2 regions of the Gordonia pseudamarae genome follow, and region 2 is predicted to be linked to the other one. Evidence: predicted binding sites of a transcription regulator. Region 2 holds the regulator's gene; the other holds the start of a gene.
What was found. The regulator LexA, encoded in region 2, represses DNA repair genes until DNA is damaged. The targets are predictions, from matches to a motif close to CGAACANNTGTTCG.
Positions count from the first base shown of each region.

Region 1: the regulator LexA is predicted to act here: its motif matches at 1,828-1,841, upstream of GII31_RS07165 (error-prone DNA polymerase).

Region 1 covers NZ_CP045809.1:1,617,923-1,621,338, reverse strand. Annotated here, with positions in the region: gene GII31_RS07165 (error-prone DNA polymerase) at 1-1,814, opposite strand, end outside; gene GII31_RS07160 (hypothetical protein) at 1,932-2,336, shown strand; gene GII31_RS07155 (DNA polymerase Y family protein) at 2,536-3,416, opposite strand, start outside.
Region 2 covers NZ_CP045809.1:2,201,256-2,204,671, forward strand. Annotated here, with positions in the region: gene ptsP (phosphoenolpyruvate--protein phosphotransferase) at 1-941, shown strand, start outside; gene lexA (transcriptional repressor LexA) at 1,017-1,700, opposite strand; gene GII31_RS09730 (LysM peptidoglycan-binding domain-containing protein) at 2,101-2,409, shown strand; gene nrdR (transcriptional regulator NrdR) at 2,589-3,074, shown strand; gene hrpA (ATP-dependent RNA helicase HrpA) at 3,140-3,416, opposite strand, start outside.

The DNA of each region.
Region 1 (3,416 bases), 580 kb from region 2:
AGCAGATCGATGGCGTAGTGCAGCGCCGACAGCATCCCGAGCCCGAGTAGATCGAACTTGACCAGACCGATTGCGGCGCAATCATCTTTGTCCCATTGCAGGACGCTGCGGTTCTCCATGCGCGCCCATTCGGTGGGGCATACGTCGGCGATCGGCCGGTCACAGATCACCATACCGCCGGAGTGGATACCCAGATGTCTGGGCATGCCCACTATCTCACCCGCCAGTTCGGTCACCGCCGCCGGCGCGTCGTCGGGATCGCGGCTCCACGCGTCCTGCTGTCCGGGGGCAAAACCCAACGCCCGTACCATATCCCGGACCGCCGACTTTCTCCGGAAGGTGATCACGTTGGCCACCTGCGCGCTGTGGTCGCGGCCGTAACGCCGGTACACGTACTGGATCGCCTCCTCGCGGCGATCGGATTCGATGTCGACGTCGATGTCGGGCGGGCCGTCGCGCGCCGGTGACAGGAATCGCTCGAACAGCAGCTTGTTGGCCACCGGGTCGACATTGGTGATGCCGAGTGCGTAACAGACCGCCGAGTTGGCGGCACTCCCCCGGCCCTGACACAGGATGTCGTTATCCTTACAGAAGTCGACGATATCGGCGACTATCAGGAAGTAACCGGGAAAGTCGAGTGAGGCGATGACGGCCAGCTCGTGGTCGATCTGCCGGTACGCCGCGGGGTGTTGGGCCGGGGTGCCGTAGCGCCGCCGCGCGCGCCGCAGCGTCAGTTCCCGCAGCCACGAACTCTCGGTGTGCCCGTCGGGGACGTCGAAGGGCGGCAGTTGCGGTGCGATCAGGCCGAGTTCGAAGGCACAGTCCGCGGCGATACCCACCGCGTTGTCGATGGCCTCGGAACACCCGGGCAGCAGACGTCTCATCTCGTCGCCGCTGCGCAGATGCGCGCCGCCGACCCCCGGTAGCCAGCCTTCGATGGTGTCCAGGTCGGTGCGGGCACGGATCGCCGCCACCGCCATCGCCAACCGCCGCCGATCCGGCGCGGCGAAGTGCGCCCCGGTGGTGGCCGCCGTCGGCACCGCGCACTCGGCGGCGATCGACGCGAGGGCGGCATTACGTTCGTCGTCGTCGGGCAGCCCGGATGCGGTCAGTTCGACGACCACGTTGTCGCGGCCGTACCGGTCGATCAGCACGCGCAGTTCTGCGCGCGCGGCCGGTATCCCGGCCCGCTCCAGTGCCCGGCGTACCGCGCCTTTGCGGCAGCCGGTGAGAATCAGCCAGTGACCTGCGGCCATGCCGGGAAGCGCGTCGGGTTCGTAGCGCAGCAGCCCTTTCTCCCCACCCGCCATGTGTGCCGCGGCGATGGTCCGCGACAGTCGCCGGTAGCCTTCCCCGCCGCGGGCGATCACCAGCAGATGCTCACCCGGCGGATCGGGCACCCCGGTGCGGGTGGCGTCGCGTTCCAGCGACAGTTCGGCCCCGAACACCGTCGGCATCCCGTATTCGCGGGCCGCCTCGGCGAACCGGACCACCCCGTAGAAGCCGTCATGATCGGTCAACGCGAGCGCCTTCAGATCGAGCCCGCGGGCCTCGGCGACCATCTCCTCCGGCATCGACGCCCCGTCCAGAAAGCTGTAGGCACTGTGCGCGTGCAGTTCGGCGTAGGCGACCGTCGACACCCGCCGCTCGATGTCGTCGGCGGTGAATGCACCTCGCTGTCGCGACCAGGCCGGCGAGTCGTTCCCGTCTCCCGGCACATAGTTCTCGGCCATCCGCCCGCCGGGCCCGGGCGCCCGTCCCGACAGCACCCGCTCCATCTCCGACCAGGTCGGCGGCCCGTTGTTCCATCCCATCCACCCACCATATCGAACACACTTTCGATATTGAGGTCCACCCGGCGTTACACCCTTGGGTACCATGATTCGATACCGCGTTCACGAAATCATTTCAGGCAGAGGAGATACCCACCGTTGAACTACATTCGTCGATCCGCAGTCGCGATCGGTTGCGCCTTGGCAGTGACCGCCGGCGGGGCGCTGCAAGCCGGTGATGCCGAGGCCGGCCCCGTCGGCTACGTCTATATCGCCTTCCCCAAGAGCAAGGGCAATTGCGGTCCAGCCGGAAAGGTCTGGGCCATCAAGGCCTCGGTCGGGGCGACCTACACATCCACTTGGGACTATGGCGACGATCTGATCTATGCGAAGGTCACGTTGAAGCAGTCTCAATCGGTGTCGGCGCAGGTCTGGTGCAGCCAGTCCAAACCGAAAACCAAACCGTCACGTTTCCTGATGTCACATGCGGTTTCGCAGAACATCAAGCCGACCCGCAACAATCAGACGGTCTTCGTCGGACCGGCCGGGGTCAGCTACAACTGATATGTAGGCCATGCTGGTCAAGAGACATGGTGCGGCGCCCGTCCCGATTCGTCGGGGCGGGCGCCCCGTACTTCGCTGAGCTGATACCCGGTGAGCGACATACGCGACTCGGTTACCACAGGACGGCGATTTCGGCAGGAGCGTTCCAGCCGCCGAAGGATATCCGTTTGGCGCCGAAGGGAATTGTTGCGCACGAAGACTATTCGTAGATCCCCTCCACGATCCAGTGCTCAGATCGGTAGTGCAGGAGGAGAGCCCGGGTGTCGTCGAGGAGGACTTGGGCCCGGGCGGTTCCGTCGAGACCGGTGGGCCAGGGGCCCGCCCACCAGCGCACCGACCATGTGCGGTGCCCGACAACCAGCGCCGGTTCGGCGCTGAACGCACCCCGCGCCGACACCCGCACCGGATCGCCGTCCGGGTCGAGCACCGCGACGGCCGCCTCGGCCAGGGTGGCCGGGGACGGTTGCGGCAGCCGTCCCGGCCACGGTGCCGACCGATCGTGGTGGGGCACGGAGTCCTCTCCCAGGGTCACCAGCCTCACCTGATCGGACGGGCCTCGCCCGCCGCTGAGCACCGGGATCTTGACCGCGTCACCGCCGAGCAGTCCCTGTACTCGCGCCAGCACGGCCCGGGCCCGTTCGCCGTCCGACTCCGACTCGGGCAGACCGTGCCCCGACAAGGTGTAATGCATTGCACCCGAATCGATCACCTCCACCGGATCGATCCGCAGCAATGCGATCGGCGAATCCGGGCGCTGCCCATGGGTGCCACGGCCACCGGTGAGCCAGCCGTCGAGCTGCCACCGGACCCGGCAGGCGATGTCGTCGGCGGTGAGCGGTGCGACCGCTCGCCAGGTCCGCGTATGCCGCTGCCCCAGTTGCGTCACCGCCTCGACGGTGAGCCGGGTGCAGCACACCGACATCGCGGCCAGACGACGATGCAGTTCGTCGGCCAGTCGGCGCCCCACGAACGCCGCGGCATCAACCCGGTCGATCGGCGGATCGCAGTCGTACTCGATCAGCAGATCCTCCTGGATCCGTCCGCCCACCGGACCGCGGTCCGGCACCGCGTTCGCCAGCC
Region 2 (3,416 bases):
GCAGGCGCGCCGCGCTGGCGGCCGCGGCGTGGACCGGTCCGGGCCGCACCGCCGACGGACACCCCGTGTCCGTGCTGGCCAACGTGGCCGATGGCACCTCGGCACGGGCGGCGACCGCCCATCCCGTCGAGGGGGTTGGGCTGTTCCGGACCGAACTCGCCTTTCTGGACAGGGCCGACGAGCCGTCCGTCGATGAGCAGGCCGCGCTCTACCGCGAGGTGATCGATGCGTTCGACGGCCGCAAGGTTGTCATCCGGACACTGGACGCGGGGTCGGACAAACCGCTGAAGTTCGTCTCTCAGGAACACGAGCCCAACCCGGCGATGGGTGTGCGCGGTAACCGGATCGCCTCGGTACACCCGGAGATCCGTGCCCACCAGCTCGACGCCATCGGCCGGGCCGCCGAAACCGCGGGCGTCACACCGTGGGTGATGGCGCCGATGATCGCCGACGCTCGCGAGGCCGAAGAGTTCGCCGCCGAGGTACGCGGCCGCGGGCTGGTGGCCGGTGTGATGATCGAGATCCCCGCTGCGGCCGTGCTCGCACCCGCGATCCTGTCCAAGGTCGACTTCGTCTCGATCGGCACCAACGACCTGACCCAGTACACGATGGCCGCCGACCGGATGTCGGCCGAACTCGCCGCGCTCACCGACCCGTGGCAGCCGGCGGTTCTGCATTTGGTCGCCACTGTGGCGCGGGCCGGTCAGGATCTCGGAAAACCTGTCGGCGTGTGCGGGGAGGCCGCCGCGGACCCACTGCTGGCGTGTGTTCTGGTCGGTATGGGCATCACATCGTTGTCGAGTGCGCCGGTGGCCGCCGCGGCGGTGGGGGCGCGGCTGGCGGAGACGACCAGCGATCAGTGCCGCGAGGCCGCGCAGGCAGCGCTGGCGGCAGCCGATCCCGAAGCCGCGCGTACCGCGGTGGCGGCGATCGTGCTGTAGGCCACACCGAATAGGCACCGACCCCGATCGGCCCGTGCAACGGCCCGGGGGCGGTGCGGGTCGGCGGGTTCTGGACTACACGCGCCGCAGAATCGTGACGACCTTGCCGAGAATCGCGGCGTCGTCGCCGGGAATCGGCTGGAAGTGCTCGTTGTGCGGCATCAGCCACACATGGCCGTCCTTGCGTTTGAATGTCTTGACCGTGGCCTCGCCGTCGATCATCGCCGCGACGATATCGCCGTTATCGGCGACGTTCTGCTGCCGGACGACCACCCAGTCGCCATCGCAGATGGCCGCGTCGATCATCGATTCGCCGACCACCCGGAGCATGAACAGCGAACCCTCGCCGACGAGTTCGCGCGGGAGGGGGAACACGTCCTCGACGGCCTCTTCGGCGAGAATCGGTCCACCGGCGGCGATCCGGCCGAGCACGGGTACGAAAGTGGGTGTGGGCAGCGCGTCGTCGACGGCCGACGATGCGGCGGGTGTTTGGTGGGCGTCCTGGACGTTGACCGCGCGCGGACGGTTGTGGTCGCGCTTGAGCAGGCCTTTGCGTTCGAGGGTGCGCAGTTGGTGAGCCACCGATGAGGTCGAGGCCAGGCCGACCTCGTCGCCGATTTCGCGGATGCTCGGCGGGTACCCGCGCTCGCGCACCGAGGTCCGGATAACCTCCAGCACAGCACGCTGGCGCGGCGTCAGCGATTTCTCCGCCACGGCGACATCGGTTGTGCCGGACGGTTTGCCGGTCTTCTCACTCATGGATGTTCTCTCCTGTCGGTCAGGCCTGCCGCGCGTGGGTTGATCTCTTGATTCGTTGAGATATTCGAACGTCAGCGTAGACGAACTTTCCGCTGGTATCAAACGTTTGTTCGAGATAGGGGCGACTTTGTCGCACCCCCGTGGTAATAATCGAACATCAGTTCATCGAACAACTGATCGAACAACCTCGGAGGTGGTTGCCATGCCCGCGACATTCGCAGACCAGGTCCGCCGCCCGGCGCGACGTGCCGACGCACCCCGCGGCGATGTGCGTGTGAGTTCCCGGAGTGTCCGGGAGCGCCCGGTCGGCCGGCGTGACGCCGGTGGCCGCCCGGCGCCGCCTGGTCGCACCCGGCCGGCGGGGACCCGTTGTGCCGCACCGGCACACGATCCGCGGGGGATGACTTCGTGGGAGACCATCGCCCGGCGCCGGGCGGTCACGGCGGCGGTGCTGGTCGGTGCCGCGCTGGCGGTGCTCGTGTGGGTGCTGATCGTGGTCGGCAACAACTACGCCGCCGTGGTCGCCCCCGACCCCGACGGAAGCTCACTTGTCTATGTGCGCTCGGGGGAATCGTTGTCGGCGGTTGCCGCGCGGGTGGCCCCGGAGCATCCCGTCGAGGTGGTCGCCGAGCAGATTCGCGAGCTCAACGACCTGGCCGGTTCGGGTCTGACGGTCGGGCAGCCGCTGCTCGTTCCGCGGTACCGATGAGCCGGGACCACGCCGGAAAGCCGATAAACATGCGCTGTGCGGCGGTAGCCGGCTTGAGGGCTGGATCGAACCCGTCGCCGGACGGCGGTATTCTCATGCCACAGGGTCCAGTCGGAAACCGACACGGTGTGACCGTTCCGCGGTGCGCCGGTGCGCCCCGCAACGGTCATGAGGACAACATGCGCTGCCCGTTTTGCCGCAACGAAGACACCAAGGTCATCGACTCGCGTGTCGCCGACGAAGGGCAGGCGATCCGGCGCAGGCGGGCATGCCAGGAGTGCGGCCGCCGCTTCTCCACGGTCGAGAGTGCGGTGCTGTCGGTGGTCAAACGCAACGGGGTCACCGAACCGTTCAGCCGGGAAAAGGTGATGCGGGGTGTCCGCCGGGCATGTCAGGGCCGGCACGTGGACGAGGACTCGCTGGCACTGCTGGCACAGAAGGTCGAGGAGTCCATCCGGGCTTCGGGATCGGCCGAGATACCCAGCAACGAGGTCGGATTGGCGATCCTCGGGCCGCTGCGCGACCTCGACGAGGTGGCCTACCTGCGCTTCGCATCGGTGTATCGCTCGTTCGACTCGGTGGAGGACTTCCAGCGCGAGATCGACGAGTTGCGGGGTGTGTCCGGCGCCGCCGCACCGGCCCGGGCAGCGTCCGACCGCGCCTAGACTTCGGCGTGTCGCGTCACTGCGACATCCGGTCACCGCGAGCGTCCGGTCACCGGGGTGTCCGCTCAGCGCAGTGCGTCGATGGCCTTGATGATCCTCTTCTCGGACACCGGGTACGCGGTGCCCAGGCGTTGGGCGAACAGCCCGACGCGCAGCTCCTCCACCAGCCACTGCGCGGCGTCGTTGACGGCGTCCCGGCGTGCGTCCGGCACCTTCGCCAGCCGCGCGTTCCAATGTTCGATGACCCGGTCGATGGTGCGCAGGCCCTGCGCGTCCCGGTCGGCGCCGGCGGGTAACGCTTCCAGTCGCTGCTGTGCGGCCTGCAGGTAGCGGGGCAACTGC